4 regions of the Halomonas sp. I5-271120 genome follow, and region 4 is predicted to be linked to each of the others. Evidence: predicted binding sites of a transcription regulator. Region 4 holds the regulator's gene; each other region holds the start of a gene.
What was found. The regulator sigma-54, encoded in region 4, starts transcription at its own class of promoters, with help from an activator protein. The targets are predictions, from matches to a motif close to TGGCACNNNNNTTGCTNT.

Region 1 (4,340 bases), 920 kb from region 4:
TCGTTAAGCCGGTGGGGGTCCAGCAGGCGTTCCCAGTGCATCAGCGTCATGACGCCTCCTCAGGTCAGGGCCTCCATTCTGGCACCCCCCTCGCCACCCGGCCAGTGCCGACCACGGCACGCAACGGCGTTCACTGCTCTCAGTCGTCGGCCAGCGCCGGCAGCAGCACCTTCAGTTTCCGAGTCAGGGTATTGCGCCCCCAGCCGAGCAGCTAGGCGGCTTCACCGATCTTGTGGAGAGCGCCCCCCCGGTGTGCTTTAGCGCGGTCTCGATGAGGATGCGCTCGTGAACCTTGGCAAGCGGCACCGCCTTCTGCCCTCAGTCGTCGGCCAGCGCCGGCAGCAACACCTTCAGTTTCCGGGTCAGGGTATTGCGCCCCCAGCCGAGCAGCTCGGCGGCCTCACCCTTACGCCCTCCGGTGTGCTTTAGCGCGGTCTCGATGAGGATGCGCTCGAAATCCGGCACCGCTTCTTCGAGCAGATGCGTCTGCCCGGCAGCCAGCGCGCGGTCGGCCCACTCGCGAAAGGCACTGCGCCAGTCGCCGGCGGCCACTTCGGTGCCCTCGGTTGTGCGAAGCTCCGGCGGCAGGTCGTCGATCAGCACCTCGCGCCCGGAGGCCATCACGGTCAGCCAGCGGCAGGTGTTCTCGAGCTGGCGCACGTTGCCCGGCCAGGGCAGTCGCGTCAGGTGCGCCTCGGCCTCCGGGGTCAGCACCTTGGCCTCGGTGGAAAGCTCCTTGGCCGCCTCGGCGAGAAAGTGCTGCGTCAGGCGCGGAATATCCTCGCGGCGCTCGGCGAGGGTCGGCAGGTGCACGCGAATCACGTTGAGGCGGTGGAACAGGTCCTCGCGAAAGCGCCCGTCGCTGACCAGGGTCTCAAGATTCTGGTGAGTGGCGGCGATTATGCGCACGTCGGCCTTCACCGAGACATGCCCGCCGACCCGGTAGAATTCGCCGTCGGCCAGCACCCTCAGGAGGCGAGTCTGGGTATCCGGCGGCATGTCACCGATCTCATCGAGGAACAGCGTGCCGCCGTCGGCCTGCTCGAAGCGTCCCCGGCGCTGAGCGGCGGCGCCGGTGAAGGCGCCCTTCTCGTGGCCGAACAGCTCGGACTCCATCAGGTCCTTGGGAATTGCCGCCATGTTCAGGGCGATAAAGGGCTTGCCGGCCCGCGGGCTGTGCTGGTGCAGCGCCTGGGCGACACGTTCCTTGCCGGTACCGGACTCGCCGTTGATCAGCACGGTGATGTTCGAGTGCGAGAGCCGGCCGATGGCGCGGAACACTTCCTGCATCGCCGGCGCCTCGCCGATGATCTCGGCGCTCAGGCCCTCTGGCGCCTCGGCCGGCCGCTGGCGCTCGCGGGCGTGAGCCACGGCGCGGCGCACCAGCGCCAGCGCCTCGTCGACGTCAAAGGGCTTCGGCAGGTACTCGAAGGCACCGCCCTGATAGGACGCCACGGCGCTGTCGAGATCCGAGTGAGCGGTCATCACGATCACCGGCATATCCGGATGTCGTTCGCGGACCCGCGCCATCAGCTCGAGGCCATCCAGCCCCGGCATGCGAATATCGGTGACCAGCACATCGGGCGGCGATGCCTCGAGGCTGGCCAGCGCCGCATCGGCGCGCTCGAAGCTTTCGACCGAAAGGTCCGGCTGCGCCAGGGAGCGCTCCAGTACCCAACGGATGGCACGGTCGTCGTCGACGATAACGATACGCGCGGGTTCGGTCATGATGCCTCCAGCGGGGTCAGGGCGTAAGCAGTGAGAAATACGTTAGTGCCCATCATGTTCGGGCTTCCTTGCGTTGCGGCGGCGCATCCAGCGGCACCAGTAACCGGAATTCGGTGGCACCCGGCTCGCTGTCGCATTCGATCAGCCCCTGGTGCTTGTGCAGGATGGATTGGGCGATCGACAGCCCCAGACCGCTGCCCTCGGCGCGACCGGACACCATCGGGAAGAACAGGGTCTCGCGCAGCGACTTGGGAATGCCCGGGCCGTTGTCGATGATCGCCACCTCGCAGACCAGCCGATGGCGCTCGGTACCGAGAGTGAACTGGCGCCGAGCGCGGGTGCGCAGCGTCAGCCTCGGGGCCTTGGTACCGGCATCACCCATGGCCTCGACCGCGTTGCGGGCAATGTTGAGCACCGCCTGAATCATTCGCGCCTCGTCGCCCTGCAGCTCCGGCAGGCTGGGGTCATAGTCCCGCACCAGCCGCACTTGCGGGTGTTCGGCGGTGATCAGCGAACGCACTCTCTCGAGCACCTTGTGGATGTTGAAGAGCGCATCATGGGCCGGCTGGTTGGGGCCAAGCATGCGGTCGACCAGGTCACGCAGCCGATCCGCCTCCTCGACGATGACGCGAGTGAACTCCTTAAGCGACGGGTCCGGCAGGTCGCGCTCCAGCAGCTGTGCCGCGCCGCGAATCCCACCGAGCGGATTCTTGATCTCGTGGGCCAGCCCGCGAGTCAGGGTCTTGATGGTCTGCTGACGGGCGATCAGCGCCTCCTCGCGGGAGATGCGCATCAGGCGGTCGCGAGGCTCGATCTCGAGCAGCAGCTCCTCTTTCGACAGCGGCGTCACCGTGAAGTCGGCGGTTACCACCTCGCCGCTGCCGGTGGTCAGCACCGCCTCACGCTGGGTGAACGGGTGCAGCTCATCGCGGGCCTTGCACAGCACGCCGGAAATGGCGCCGTCGATACCTTCCAGAGGCTCAAGGCAGGTGCCATGAACCCTTTTGAGGCTGACGGCCAGCAGTGCCTCAGCGGCAGGATTCATCCAGCGCACCCGGAGACCGCCGTCCAGCAACAGGACGGCCGCACTCAGATGCTCCAGCAGACGTTGGTACATGGTGCACTTCGCTCGGTCAGCATTCCCTATAGCTGTGCAAGAACCGCGCCAGCCTGCACAAGGCCGCCATTACAGCCATAGAGAAACAAGAGTCATCATTGACTGCACCATGTTAGTGCAAAACCATGTCCACTGTCGCCGCAGGCCTCACCATAAGCGACTGCTGCGGCGAGGAAGCAGAGGGGAATCAAGAAGCGTGGCGCCGATTATGGCGCCGCGCTATTTGAGCCGCCAGCATTGCCGGAATTGCTGGGGTTATTCGGATTGCGGGGCAGGTTGACGCTGGCGCGCTGCACGAAGAGCGTTACCGGCTCACTGCGATGGCGCACCCGGCCATCGGCATCCAGCAGTTCGGCTACCAGTTGGTGCTCGCCGCGTTCAAGGCCGGTCACCATGAACACCGGCGAGTGCATCGCCGACTGGCTGATCTGGCCATCGACCAACAGGCGCACCCGATGATCGTCACGCAGCTCAGGCTCGATCGACAGCTCGACCTGGACATTGCCGGCATAGCCCGTCGGCAGCGTCTGCTCATTCTTGGGGGACGCGATGCGAAAGGTCGAATAGGGCAGGAAGGGAGGTGCCGCCGGCTGGCTGTTGCTATTGCGTGCGCTACTTCGCGGGCTACTACTGAGTGACGACGAAGACGCATCGGGGGTCGCCGGCACCACGGTCAGCGGGGAAAGCGTCACCGCTTCGCCGCTATCCGGACGATCGGAGTAACTGACGTTGCCCTGCTCGTCGACGTGGCGGTATACCGTGGCCGCCGACGCGATGACGGGCACCAGGACGAGTAGCAAGGACGCGACCGCCAGCGACATCACTCTCGACCGCGTCCTCAACGGCAGCATTCTCAACGGCCCCTTCTCCGGCCAGACCGCCGACATGGCGCCGGTGGCGACTCTCCTGACGCTTAGCATCACTTGCTCTCCCTGGGTCGACGGCTGGCTACTGGCTACTGGCTACTGGCTACTGGCTACTGGCTACGCCGAGTGTAACCAAAAAAGGGGGCCGCGTGAGCGGCCCCCTTGGGCGACTAACCAGCTCACCGGCCATTGAGCCGGCGGCGGCAATCAGCAGCTGTTCTTAGCAGCTGTTCTTAGCAACTATAGTACATGTCGAACTCGACCGGATGCGTGGTCATACGCAGACGCTCGACGTCTTCTTCCTTGAGCTCGATGTAGGCATCGATCATGTCGTCGGTGAAGACGCCACCTTCGGTCAGGAAGGCACGATCGGCGTCCAGCGCGTCCAGGGCCTGGTCCAGGCTCTCGGCGACGGTGGGAATGGCCTTGCCCTCTTCCGGCGGCAGGTCATAGAGGTTCTTGTCCATGGCATCGCCAGGATGGATCTTGTTCTTGATGCCATCGAGGCCGGCCATCAGCATCGCCGAGAAGCACAGGTAGGGGTTGGCGGTCGGGTCCGGGAAGCGGGCCTCGATGCGCTTGCCCTTCGGGCTTGCGGTGTAGGGAATGCGGATGGACGCGGAGCGGTT
Region 2 (4,340 bases), 1.5 Mb from region 4:
GCCGCGCGCACGGTGCGGGCGCGATCGGCGGCAGAGATCCCGGTGGACACGCCCTCGGCGGCCTCGATGGACAGCGTGAACTTGGTGCCAAAGCCGGAGCCGTTGTCGTGCACCATCAGCGGCAGCTGCAGGCGCTCGCAGCGCTCGCGGGTCATCGGCAAACAGATCAGGCCGCGGGCGTGGCGAGCCATGAAGTTGATGTGCTCGGCCTCGACCTTCTCGGCGGCCATGATGATGTCGCCTTCGTTCTCGCGATCCTCATCGTCCATGAGGATCACCATCTTGCCCTGACGGATGTCCTCGATCAGGTCCTCGATACGCGCCAGATCGCTGGCCGACTCGCTCTGGTCGTCCGCGGTCTGAGCAGACAGGTCCTTGGTCAGGTCATTGGAAAGCGCCATGGGATCTCCGAATTACTGTGCGTGCTGGCGTCAACGGTAGGCGCCGCATACCGGGGCGCCGCTAATAGAAAGCTGGCGCCGACGGGCTGCCGATGAATGATGCCGGCAGCAGATCGGCGCTCAGGGTACCTTGGCAAGCCGCGCGGCGCCAGCATTGGGCCGCAGCCCGGCGCTACTCTCAAGCCCACCCTCAGGATGACTGGCGCTGGGGGCGAGCGATGATCCGCCAGTCGCGTCCCACGGCACGCATGTCGAGTATATCCAGCGGCCGCTGCTGCGCCATGCGCTCGAGCCCGGGCAGTGCCACCAACGGGCGTGCCTCGCCGCCAAGCAGGGTCGGCGCAACGAACAGCTGCATCTCGTCGACAAGCTCGGCATCAAGCATGCCGCCGGCCAGCGTCGCCCCAGTCTCGAGCAGCACCTCGTTGGCCTGCTCCTCGCGGGCCAGATACTCGAGCAGCGCGACCAGGTCCACTCGGCCATCGACGCCTGACGGCAAGCACAACACCTCGGCGCCGGCCGCCTCGAGTCTTGTCCGGCGCTCGCCGTCCCGGGAACAGGTGGCGACCAGCGTGCGCCCCGGTTCGCTCAGACAGGCCGCCGCCAGCGGCAGGCGCAGGGTGGTGTCGACGATGACCCGCAGCGGCTGGCGGCGGGCGATCGCCTCGCCGTCCTCGAGGTCGAGCTGGGAGGCGCGCACCGTCAGGCGTGAATTGTCGAAGATGATCGAGTCGACGCCGCTGATCACCGCACTGGAACGAGCGCGCAGACGCTGCACCTCGGTGCGTGCGCGAGGCCCGGTAATCCATTGTGATTCCCCGGAGCGCATCGCGGTGCGCCCATCGAGGCTCATCGCCATCTTCATGCGCACGAAGGGTCGCCCGCGGGTCATGCGCGACACAAAGCCCGGGTTCAGCGCCCTCGCCTCGTCCTCGAGTAGCCCGCACTCCACCTCGATACCGGCCTCGCGCAGCATGGCGAAGCCCTGCCCCGCCACCGCCGCATGAGGGTCCTGCATGGCGGCCACCACCTTATTGACGCCGGCCTCGATCAGCGCCTGGGCGCAGGGCCCGGTGCGGCCGTGATGAGCGCAGGGTTCCAGAGTCACATAGGCAGTGGCGCCCCGCGCGGCGTCGCCGGCGTCAGACAGGGCATGGATCTCGGCATGGGGCTCGCCGGCGCGGACATGATAGCCGTCGCCGACGATCTGGCGGCGTTTGACCAGCACGCAGCCGACCCTAGGATTCGGGTCGGTGGTATAGAGGCCGCGGCGTGCCAGGGTCAGGGCACGGGCCATGAAGGCTTCCGGGGTCGCAGTGGCCATGAGCATCCTATGCAATTGAGCAGGCAAGAGAAGTGTGCGGCGTCAGTGATCGTCCTGAGGCGAGAAGCTCGGCTCCTGGGCCAGGCGGTCGATTTCTGCACGAAACTCGTCGATATCCTGGAAGCGGCGATAGACCGAGGCGAAGCGGATATAGGCGATCTGATCCAGACGCTTCAAGGCATCCATCACTTCCTGGCCGACCTCAATGGCCTTGATCTCACGCTCGCCCCGTGCCCGCAGGCGCTGGCGAATCCGCTCGACGGCGGCCTCGATCGATTCGGCGCTCACCGGGCGCTTCTCCAGCGCCCGAAGCATGCCGGCGCGCAGCTTGGCCTCATCGAAACTTTCCCGCGAACCGTCCGCCTTGACGACCCGCGGCATGACCAGCTCAGCGGTCTCATAGGTCGTGAATCGTTCACCGCAGGCGGCGCACTGACGTCGACGACGAACCTGGTCGCCCTCGACGACCAGGCGCGAATCGGTGACCTTGGTGTCATGGGTACCGCAGAAAGGACAATGCATCGGCTGGATTCCGGCCTGTTCGACACAACAACTATTGCTCTATTGTAACGATTTGGCCGCATGGCGCCCAGTCACTCTTCACGATTGGCACGAGCCCTGCATGATGCCAAGGATATGCCCCGCCGCCGGCCAGGTGCGCGTTTCGGCCCCTCGAGGAATTGACCATGAGCTCATCCCTGCCCCCCACGCCCCCACGCCAGTTGGACGAAGCCGGCTTCGTCAACGCCGCTCGCGCACGACTGGAGGAAGTCTACGGCCCCCGCAGCGAGGCGATCATGCGCCGCCTGGTCACCCTGATTTCGCACCAGCGTGGTGCCATCGATGCCACGCCGCGTCCATTGTGGAGCGAGCGTGACCAGTGGCTGATCACCTACGGCGACAGCCTGCTTGACGGTGATCGCGCGCCGCTGGAGGTGCTGAAGGGATTTCTCGATGAGCGCATGGAAGACACCTTCAGCGGGGTGCATGTGCTGCCCTTCTTTCCGTGGAGCAGCGACGATGGTTTCTCGGTCGTGCACTACCGGGAGGTCAACCCGGAGCTCGGCGACTGGCCGGATATCCGCTCGCTGGCCGAGCGCCGGGACCTGATGGTCGACCTGGTGATCAACCATGTATCTCGGGACTCGCTGTGGTTCGTCGACTACCTGGCCGACAGCCAGCCCGGGCGCGACTACTTCATCGAAATGGACCCGGCGACCGACCTGTCTCAGGTCACGCGGCCGCGCAACTCGCCGCTGCTGGTGCCGGTCAGCACCCGCCGCGGCACCCGCCACCTGTGGGCCACCTTCTCGGAAGACCAGATCGATCTCAACTTCGACAACCCGGACGTACTGATCGAGTTCGTCGGCATCCTGCTCTTCTACCTGCAGCAGGGAGCCCGCACCATTCGCCTGGATGCCATCGCCTATCTGTGGAAGGAAGTCGGCACCTCCTGCATTCACCTGCCCCAGACCCACGCCATCGTGCGACTGCTGCGGGCAGTCGTCGATTACGTGGCGCCGGGCACGCGGCTGATCACCGAGACCAATGTGCCGCACCGCGAGAACATGAGCTACCTGGGGCTCGAGCGGGCAACCATGGAAGGCATGTCACCGGACGAGGCGCACCTGATCTATCAGTTCACCCTGCCACCGCTGCTGGTGCATACCCTGACCAGCGGCGATGCCACGGCGCTAACCCAGTGGGCCAGCAGCCTGCCGTCGCTACCGCCGGGCTGCAGTTACTTCAACTTCACGGCCAGCCACGACGGCATCGGCGTGCGCGCCCTGGAAGGGCTGCTCCCGCAGCATGAGGTCGACGTGATGCTGGATCTCATGCACCGCTTCGGCGGCTTCGTCAGCATGAAGACCAACCCGGACGGCCAGGACTCCCCCTACGAAATCAACATCGCCTACTTCGACGCCATGAAGGGCACCCGACGCGGCGCCGATGCCTGGCAGGTCGAACGCTTCCTGCTGAGCCAGAACCTGCTGCTAGCCCTGCAGGGCATCCCCGGTATCTACCTGCACTCGTTGACCGCGACACTCAATGACAACGAGGGCGTGGAGCGCAAGGGCCAGCTGCGGGCCATCAACCGCCGCCGTTGGCAGCTTTCCGAGCTCAACGAACTGATCGACAGCCGTAGCACCCCGACCCGCGAGGCCTTCGGCTCGCTCAAGGAGCGCCTCAAGCTGCGCGCCGCGGAACCCTGCTTCCACCCCGAGGCGCCTCAGCGGGTTCTCGATACGCCGCCGGGGCTCTTCGCCATCGAGCGCGGCCCACTGCCGGATGGCCGCCGGCTGCTGGCGATCTACAACATCAGCGACCAGCGCCAGCCGCTCAGCATGCCTGAGCTGGATCAGGGCCAATGGCTCGACGTGCTCGCCGACGGCGCGGTCTGGGCACCGGAAGAGCGCGAGATACTGCGCCCTTACCGCAGTCTGTGGCTGGTGCAGCCGGGCCATAACTGAGCCCCAAGCAGACTGAACCAAGGGAACTAGGCCAAAAGAACTAAGCCAAAAGAACTAGGCAAAGCGGACTGAGCCACGCCTGAAGGGCGGTGCCAGTCCGAACAGCGCCAATCTGACCCTAACTGAGGCGCAATAAGCCTGGCT
Region 3 (4,340 bases), 1.0 Mb from region 4:
CGAGTACTTGGTCTCGAGTACTTAATCCCGCGGGCTGGCGCTGATCTTGTGGATGGCCAGGTCCGCGCCCATGAACTCATCCTCCTCACTGAGGCGTATGCCGACCGCGGCCTTGATTCCGCCGTAGATCGCCAATCCCGAGGCGACTGCCAGTCCGATCCCCAGTAGCGTGCCGATCAGTTGGGCCGCCAGGCTCACCCCGCCGACCCCGCCCAGGGCGGCCTGACCGAAGATCCCCGCCGCAATGGCTCCCCAGGCCCCGCAGATTCCGTGCAGTGGCCAGACGCCGAGCACGTCATCGATCTTCCAGCGATTCTGGGTCAGGGTGAACATCACCACGAAGAGACCGCCGCCTATAGCGCCGGTGGCCAGCGCCCCCAGCGGATGCATCAGGTCGGAGCCGGCGCACACCGCGACCAGTCCGGCCAGCGGGCCATTATGGATGAAGCCCGGGTCATTTCGCCCCAGCAGCATGGCCGCCAGGATGCCGCCTACCATGGCCATCAGCGAATTGACCGCCACCAGGCCACTGATGCCGTCCAGCGTCTGAGCCGACATCACGTTGAAGCCGAACCAGCCCACCGTCAGTGTCCAGGCCCCCAGGGCCAGGAAGGGGATGCTGGAAGGAGGGTGCGCGGCCACGGCATCCTTGTGCGGGTAGCGGCCGCGGCGAGCGCCCAGCAGCAGCACGGCCATCAGGGCTACCCAGCCGCCGAAGCCATGCACGACCATTGAACCGGCGAAGTCATGAAAGCCATGCCCGAAGGTCATGGCCAGCCATGCCTGAAGGCCCAGGTTGCCGTTCCAGACGATGCCCTCGAAAAAGGGGTAGGCCAGCGCCACCAGCAGCAGCGTGGCGGTGAACTGCGGATAGAAACGCGCGCGCTCGGCGATGCCACCGGAGATGATGGCAGGGATGGCGGCGGCGAAGGTCAGAAGGAAGAAGAACTTGACCAGCTCGTAGCCGTTGTCGATAGCAAGCGTGCTCGCGTCGTCGAAGAAGCCGGTCCCGTAGGCCACGGCGTAGCCCACGGTAAAGTAGGCAAGCGTCGAGGCGGCGAAGTCGGTGATGATCTTGACCAGGGCATTGACCTGGTTCTTGCTGCGAACGGTGCCTACCTCGAGAAAGGCGAAGCCGGCATGCATGGCGAGAACCATGCAGGCACCCAGCAGCAGAAAGAGAACGTCGGCACTGGAAGGTGTCATGGCGTACCCAAATTAGCGTGTTATAGGTGATGGCCGGATTACTTTGGTGCAGAAACCGGCCGGCATTTTCGGGCGTTAGCCCGGCACTACGAGCGGATGAGCCCATGAGGTGCAACGCTATTGGGTATGCACTATTTGTGCCGATCAAGATAAAGATATTAAAACAGTGACTTATTGCCATAAGCACTTGCGGTACGGCTGTTTAGTGCCTTATTAGCGTGCATTGAGGTCACACCGATGAGTCTTTTTGGTGCAATGCCGGTAATGCGTGGTGCGTTGCCCGGAACGGCTGCTTCGAAAGGACTGCTTCGAAACGACCCTTTCGAAGCAGTCCTTTGAAACCACTGCAGCGGTAATCGTTATCCTTGCTGTGGTGGCCGAAACACTCGCGCCGGAAGATGCCGCTGGCGTTGCAGCGTTTCTCGCTGTCTTCTTGCGCGTCTGAGGCGGCATTCGTGCCTTTGTGAACGGTTGATGGCGTGGCGCTGGGCGGGTGATGGGTATGTGATGGGCATGAGATACGAATGCGGTGGGCATCTGATGAGAACCCTGCTGCTGCAGTATGCCTACCGGCAGTCAGTGACAGGTGGCAGGCTTTCGCGCTAGTCTATTTTGCATCGCAGCATGGCCAAGGGACGGCCTGCATCCCACCTTCAACCGGGAGAACCCTATGCTTGCTGCCTATAACGCCATGACAAACACGGCTTTATCTTTTTTTGATCCGCTGGGCTTCGGGCGTAGTGCGCTGGATTATTGGCGTGACACCGTCGAGCGTCAGGTGCTGTTTCTGGATGTCATGCGTGAACGGGGCAACCAGTACCTTGAGCACATGGAGCAGACCAAGCCCAATGTACTGGGTTTCGAGTCCGAGTTGATCATGGACGGTCGCGATCTACCGCGGCCGGTGAACTACGAGCTGATGCGCATCCTGCCGCCGGCCGGGGTCGACATCGATCCGGACATGCGCCCCTTCGTGGTTGTCGACCCCCGCGCCGGCCATGGCCCGGGCATCGGCGGCTTCAAGCCCGACAGCGAGCTGGGTGTCGCCCTGCGCGCCGGGCATCCCTGCTACTTCATCGGTTTCTTACCGTTCCCGGTGCCGGGGCAGACGGTCGAGGACGTGGTGGATGCCGAGATCGCCTTCCTGTGGGAGGTGATCGCGCGCCATGATCACCTGACCGAGAAACCGATGGTGGTCGGCAACTGTCAGGCCGGCTGGCAGATCATGATGGCCGCCGCCCTGGAGCCCGATTGCTTCGGTCCGATTCTGATCGCCGGTGCGCCGCTGTCCTACTGGGCCGGTGAGCGGGGCAAGGCCCCCATGCGCTATGCCGGTGGCATGAACGGTGGCAGCTGGACGACGGCGCTGGCCGGTGATCTGGGTGCCGGGCTCTTTGATGGTGCACTGCTGGTACAGAACTTCGAGAAGCTCAACCCGGCCAACACCCTCTGGACCAAGCAGTATCGTCTTTATGCCAATATCGATAGTGAAGCCGAGCGCTACCTGCAGTTCGAGCGCTGGTGGGGTGGGCATGTGGTGTTGGGATCCGAGGAGATCCAGTACATCGTCGACAACCTGTTCGTCGGCAACCGGCTGAGCAATGCGCGCCTGACCGCCCGGGATGGCCGGCGTATCGATCTGCGCAATGTGCGCTCACCGATCGTGGTGTTCTGCTCGAAGGGGGATGACATCACGCCGCCGCCCCAGGCACTTGGATGGATCAGCGATCTCTACGGCGATGCCGACGATATCGTTGCCAACGGCCAGACCATCGTCTATTGCCAGCATGACACCACCGGTCATCTGGGGATCTTCGTGTCGGGCAGCGTGTCGCGCAAGGAGCATGCCGAGTTCACCGCCAACATGGACTATATCGATGTGTTGCCCCCGGGGCTCTACGAGACCACGGTGACGGAAACCGCGTCGCGCGGTGCCGCCGAGGCGGTGCATGTCGACGGGGATTACCTGCTCGAGTTCAGCCAGCGCGGCATCGATGACATCAATGCGATCGTTAAGCCGCATGCCGAGGACGAGCGCCGCTTCGCTACCGTGGCGCGGGTGTCCGAGATCAATCTGGGTATCTACCAGATGCTGGTGCAGCCCTGGCTGCGGGCGGTGATGACGCCCTCGGCTGCTCGTTGGATTCGTCGCATGCACCCGATACGTTTGGGCTACAAGCTGTTCTCCGATCGCAACCCCTTGATGGTGCCGGTCCCGGTGCTGGCTGAACGCATCAAGGCCGATCGTCATGAGGTGGGAACCGATAACACCTGGCGGCAGATGGAGTTCACTCTGTCCGATCAGGTCGAGGCGTCTTTGCAGGCCTATCAGCAGGTGCGCGATCAGTCCACTGAGCGTCTGTTTCAGGAACTCTACGGTCAGCCCTGGCTGCAAACCATGGTGGGACTGGGCGTGGACGGTGAGCCGGTCCGGCGGCGTCCGGGTATCGAGCCCGAGCACCAGCGTTTCGTTGCCAGCCGCAAGGCAGAGCTGCAGGCGCGCGTCGATCAGGGCGGCCCCCATGCCGCGGTGATGCGCTCGATGATTTACGTCCTGGGCGGCGCCCCAGCCACCGACGAGCGTAATTTCAATCGCCTGCGGGCAAGCCGGGAAGAGCTTGAGCCGAATCTCAAGATCGCGGACTTCAAGGCCCTGGTGCGTGAGCAGTTCTTCATTCTCAAGCTCGACCGTCACGAGGCGCTGAAGGCGCTGCCTGACATGCTGGAAGGCGCCACTAATCAGGAGATCGACGATCAGCTGGCGCATATCGAGCATGTGTTGACGGCCAGCGGCACCCCGGGCGAGCGGGCGGCGAAGCGCTTGGAGACAATCCGCGACTGTTTCGATCGGGCGCGCCCGGCTGAACCGCCGGAGGCAGAGGCTGTGCCCGACGTCTCCGAGATGGTCGCCGTCGAGCGGTCGGCGATTGAGCAGAAAAAGCCCCAGCCGCAGGCCAAAGCAGAGCCGCAGGCCAAAGCAGAGCCGCAGACTAAAGCCGAGCCGCAAGCTATCGCAGAACCACAGGACCAGGCAGAGCAAAAAGCCGCTAAGGATGTAGCGAAGATCCAGGGGTCAGTTGCGGCAGGCAGCGTGGACCCGGTTGCAGCCAATGCCGAGGCCAATGCCGAGGCTA
Region 4 (4,340 bases):
ACAACGACTTGACCCGCGCCGAGACACCCAAGGCTCGCCTGCTCGATAGCGATGGCGACCTGTGGCTGGCGAGCGGCCTGGAAGGTACGCTGGGCGCAGACGGCAACCCGCTGGTGCTGCGCGGCGATGCACACCTCGAGTCCCCCGGAGAAGGCTGGCAGCTGGACACCGACGTTCTGCACGTCGATACCGTCACCAACCACGCCTGGAGCGACGGCGAAGCCCACATCACCCAGCCACCCCAGCGCATGCGGGGTGACAAGCTGGATGTATGGTTCGATGATGACCTGATGCGCCTGACCGGCAACGTTCACGGTTTCCACCCTCCTAAGGAGCAAGCCCCATGATGAGACGCGACCTTACACGCCGGGCTCTTGGCCTGCTGCTACCCGCCCTGCTGAGCCTGGGCGCATTACCGGCACTGGCCCTCGAGGGCGACGCCAGCGCACCCATCGAGATCGTCGCCGACCGCCTGGAACTCGATGACCAGGCGGGGACCGCCGTCTACACCGGCGATGTCGACATGCGCCAGGGCAGCATGAAGCTGACCGGTCAGAAGGTCACCATCAGCCGCACCGATCAGGGCGAAGTGTCCCGCATCGACGCCACCGGCAACCGGGCCTACATCGAACAGAAGCCGAGCCCCGATGCGCCGCTGGCGAAGGGCTGGGGTCGCACCATCATCTATCACACCCTCGAGCGCCGGGTAGAGCTGATCAATCAGGCAGAGCTTCATCGCGGCCAGGACACGTTCACCGGCGCCAAGGTCGACTACTATCTCGATCGTCGCGTGGTCGAAGCCACCAGCAATGGCAATAGCGATGGTGATCAAGACCAGCGCGTGCGCATGACCCTGACACCTCAGCAATAAGGCCCATCATGAAGACCCTGAGCGTTCGCCACCTGGCCAAAAGCTACAAACGCCGCCGTGTGGTCAAGGACATCAGCCTGTCCATCGACCAGGGCCAGATCGTCGGCCTGCTGGGGCCCAACGGCGCAGGCAAGACCACCTCGTTCTACATGATCGTCGGGCTGGTGCGTGCCGATGCCGGCACGGTGCACATCGATGACCTGGACCTGTCCGCAGCCGCCATGCACGAGCGGGCGCAGGCCGGTATCGGTTACCTGCCCCAGGAAGCCTCGATCTTTCGCAAGCTGTCGGTCAAGGACAACATCCTGGCCATTCTCGAGACCCGCCGCGACCTCGACCGTGCCGGTCGCCAGACCCGACTCGAGGAACTGCTGGCCGAGTTTCACATCGACCACATCCGCGACAACACCGGCATGAGCCTGTCCGGTGGCGAGCGCCGCCGAGTCGAGATCGCTCGTGCGCTGGCCACCGAGCCGGCCTTCATCCTGCTCGATGAGCCCTTCGCTGGCGTCGACCCGATCTCGGTATCCGACATCAAGTCGATCATCCGTGCCCTGCGCGCACGCGGCATCGGCGTACTGATCACCGACCACAACGTGCGTGAGACCCTGGATATCTGCGACAGCGCCTACATCGTCGGCGACGGTGAAATCATTGCCGCAGGCGATACCGAGGCCATCCTCGCCAACCAGAAGGTCAGGGACGTCTACCTGGGCGAGGATTTCCGGCTCTAGGCCTCACTGCAGCGCTCTAGATGCCAATCTGGCGCAGGAACCCCACCTCCCCCGACGACACAAAGCCCCTGCCTGACATTCGAAATGCGAATCTTTGCCTGTCAATGGCATGTTTATTGCTAATGATTTGCTCTCAGTGGCTTGCATGGCATCCGGCCAGGGGCTAAGTTATCCATTCCATTTTGCTGACACGCGCCACGCCATGGTCATGAAACCCTCGTTGCAACTCCGCGTCGGCACCCAGCTGACCATGACACCTCAGCTCCAGCAGGCGATCGCGCTGCTGCAACTCTCGACCCTGGATTTGCGCCAGGAGATTCAGCAGGCGCTGGAATCCAACCCCATGCTGGAACTCGATGAGGCCTATGGCGAGCAGGACGTTGCCGAGCCACGTGAGGATGACTGGTCTACCGAGATTCCAAGCGAGTTGTCTACCGACAGCGACTGGTCTGATACCTATCAGGACATGGCGGCCTCAGGAGCCGGCTCAGAGGGCCCCGACCTCGATCGCAATGCCATCGGTGTCAGCCTGCGCGACCATCTCGCCTGGCAACTGGCCATGGCCGACGTCAATGATACCGAACGCCAGATTGCCGAGAGCCTGATCGATGCCGTGGCCCCCAGCGGCTACCTGGAAGGCAGCCTCGACGAATTGACTCAGGGCCTGCGTGCCCAGGGGCTCGACAGCCTCAAGACCAGTGACGTCGAACGGGTCCTGCTGCGCCTGCAGCAGTTCGAGCCCACCGGTATCTTTGCCCGCGACCTGCGCGAGTGCCTGCTACTCCAACTTGGCGCCCTGCCGGCAGACATTCCCCTGCTTCCCCAGGCCAAGCGCCTGATTCGCCAGTTTCTCGAGGCCCTGGCCAGCGATGATCGCAAGCTGCTCAAGCGGCGGTTGCGACTGGACGACGAGCAGCTAGGCCAGGTGATCGCCCTGATCCGCTCACTCGATCCGCGACCCGGCCAGGCGTTCGACAACGACGGCAGCGATTATGTGATTCCCGACCTGATCGCCCGGCACAGCCATGAGGGGTGGCATATCGAGCTCAACCCCGAGGCACTGCCGCGGATGCGCATCCAGCCGGATTATGCCGCACTGATTCGTCGTGCCGACAAGAGCGACGACAACACCTTCATGAAGCAGCATCTGCAGGAGGCTCGCTGGCTGATCAAGAGCTTGTCGAGCCGCAACGACACCCTGCTGCGCGTGGGGCGCGAAATCATGGTTCGCCAACTCGATTTCCTCGATAAGGGCGAAGAGGCCATGAAGCCCCTGATCCTGGCCGACATCGCCGCACAGGTCGAAATGCATGAATCGACGATCTCGCGGGTCACCACGCAGAAATTCATCCATACCCCGCGGGGCGTTTTTGAGCTGAAGTATTTCTTCTCGAGCCAGGTCGGCGGCGAAGGCGGTGACGCGCATTCCAGTACGGCCATTCGCGCGCGGCTAAAGAAGCTGATCGGCAGCGAGCCGCCGCGCAAGCCGCTCTCAGACAGCAAGCTGGTCGATCTGCTGGCCGATAGTGGTATACAGGTAGCCAGGCGTACCGTGGCCAAGTATCGAGAAGCGCTGGGCATCCCACCTTCCAGTGAGCGCAAGCGGCTTTCATGATGCCGTGAAGAACCGCACCTTAACGGCATAACCTGTTGACCTGGCGGTGGAAAAACACCGAAAGTAATCGCGTAGGAAAAGCGCCTTGAGAAGGGGTATGCAGCGCGCCAAAAAGGGTTACAATCGATTGGCCAACCGCAGGATAAGGAGCGTGCCATGCAAGTCAACATCACCGGCCATCACGTCGAACTCACCGACGCACTGCGTGACTATGTGAACGAGAAGCTCGCCCGCCTGGAGCGTCATTACGACAACATCACCACGGTTCAGGCCACCCTTTCCATCGAGAAAGAGCGCCAGCAGGCCGGCTGCACCCTGCATGCAGCCGGTGCTGAATTGCATGCCGAAGCCGAAGACACAGATATGTACGCCGCGATTGACGCCCTCGCCGACAAGCTCGACCGTCAGCTTGTCAAGCACAAGGAAAAAACACAGGCGCGCGCCCAAGGCGCCAGCGTTCGCTGACATCATGACGTTGGAATCCATCCTGCCCCCCGAGCGCGCCCTGTTCGGCGTGCCCGGGGGAAGCAAGAAGCGTGTGCTGGAATTCTTCAGCACCTTCATCGCCCAGAATACGCCCAGCCTGGACAGCCAGGAGGTCTTCAGTCGCCTGGTTGGTCGCGAGCGGCTGGGCAGCACGGGCATCGGACATGGCGTTGCCATTCCGCATGCCCGAAACCCGCACTGCAAGTCACCTCTGGCCGGTTTCCTCAAGCTCAGCGAGCCTGTTGACTTCGATGCCATCGACGGCGAGCCCGTTGATCTGGTCTTCGTGCTGCTGGTCCCTGAACAGGCCGATGACGCTCACCTCGCCCTGCTCGGCCAAGTCGCGGCGGTCATGAACGACCCCGAGACGCGCCAGCAGCTGCGTAAGAGCGAGACCCAGCGCCAGCTTTACGAGACCTTGCTGGACGCCATCCGCCGCCACGCAAGCGAAGACCGTTCTGGCTAACAGCCAGACCTGCGCCTTGCGCGACGCACTCACACGCTCACTGATCACCACCGCCCACTGACCCGGCCAGCAGGAGATATGCATGCAGCTCGTGATCATCAGCGGCCGCTCCGGTTCAGGCAAGTCGATTGCCCTGCAGGCCCTGGAAGACCTGGGCTACTACGCGAT

Region 1: a site for sigma-54 is predicted at 2,879-2,896, ahead of glnL (nitrogen regulation protein NR(II)). Genes of this name have one in related genera too.
Region 2: a site for sigma-54 is predicted at 2,333-2,350, ahead of Q2K57_RS02140 (sugar phosphorylase). Genes of this name have one in related genera too.
Region 3: a site for sigma-54 is predicted at 1,332-1,349, ahead of Q2K57_RS17095 (ammonium transporter). Genes of this name have one in related genera too.

The regions. Positions count from the first base shown of each region.
Region 1 covers NZ_CP130701.1:1,873,362-1,877,701, reverse strand. Annotated here, with positions in the region: gene Q2K57_RS08360 (deoxyguanosinetriphosphate triphosphohydrolase) at 1-50, opposite strand, end outside; partial or broken gene Q2K57_RS18350 (helix-turn-helix domain-containing protein) at 140-285, opposite strand; gene glnG (nitrogen regulation protein NR(I)) at 319-1,728, opposite strand; gene glnL (nitrogen regulation protein NR(II)) at 1,781-2,845, opposite strand; gene Q2K57_RS08345 (DUF4124 domain-containing protein) at 3,052-3,765, opposite strand; gene glnA (glutamate--ammonia ligase) at 3,945-4,340, opposite strand, start outside.
Region 2 covers NZ_CP130701.1:482,942-487,281, forward strand. Annotated here, with positions in the region: gene ribBA (bifunctional 3,4-dihydroxy-2-butanone-4-phosphate synthase/GTP cyclohydrolase II) at 1-401, opposite strand, end outside; gene ribD (bifunctional diaminohydroxyphosphoribosylaminopyrimidine deaminase/5-amino-6-(5-phosphoribosylamino)uracil reductase RibD) at 592-1,725, opposite strand; gene nrdR (transcriptional regulator NrdR) at 1,768-2,247, opposite strand; gene Q2K57_RS02140 (sugar phosphorylase) at 2,412-4,196, shown strand.
Region 3 covers NZ_CP130701.1:3,793,383-3,797,722, reverse strand. Annotated here, with positions in the region: gene Q2K57_RS17095 (ammonium transporter) at 22-1,206, opposite strand; gene Q2K57_RS17090 (DUF3141 domain-containing protein) at 1,877-4,340, shown strand, end outside.
Region 4 covers NZ_CP130701.1:2,794,058-2,798,397, reverse strand. Annotated here, with positions in the region: gene lptC (LPS export ABC transporter periplasmic protein LptC) at 1-347, shown strand, start outside; gene lptA (lipopolysaccharide transport periplasmic protein LptA) at 344-871, shown strand; gene lptB (LPS export ABC transporter ATP-binding protein) at 880-1,605, shown strand; gene Q2K57_RS12495 (RNA polymerase factor sigma-54) at 1,808-3,220, shown strand; gene hpf (ribosome hibernation-promoting factor, HPF/YfiA family) at 3,377-3,685, shown strand; gene Q2K57_RS12485 (PTS sugar transporter subunit IIA) at 3,690-4,172, shown strand; gene rapZ (RNase adapter RapZ) at 4,255-4,340, shown strand, end outside.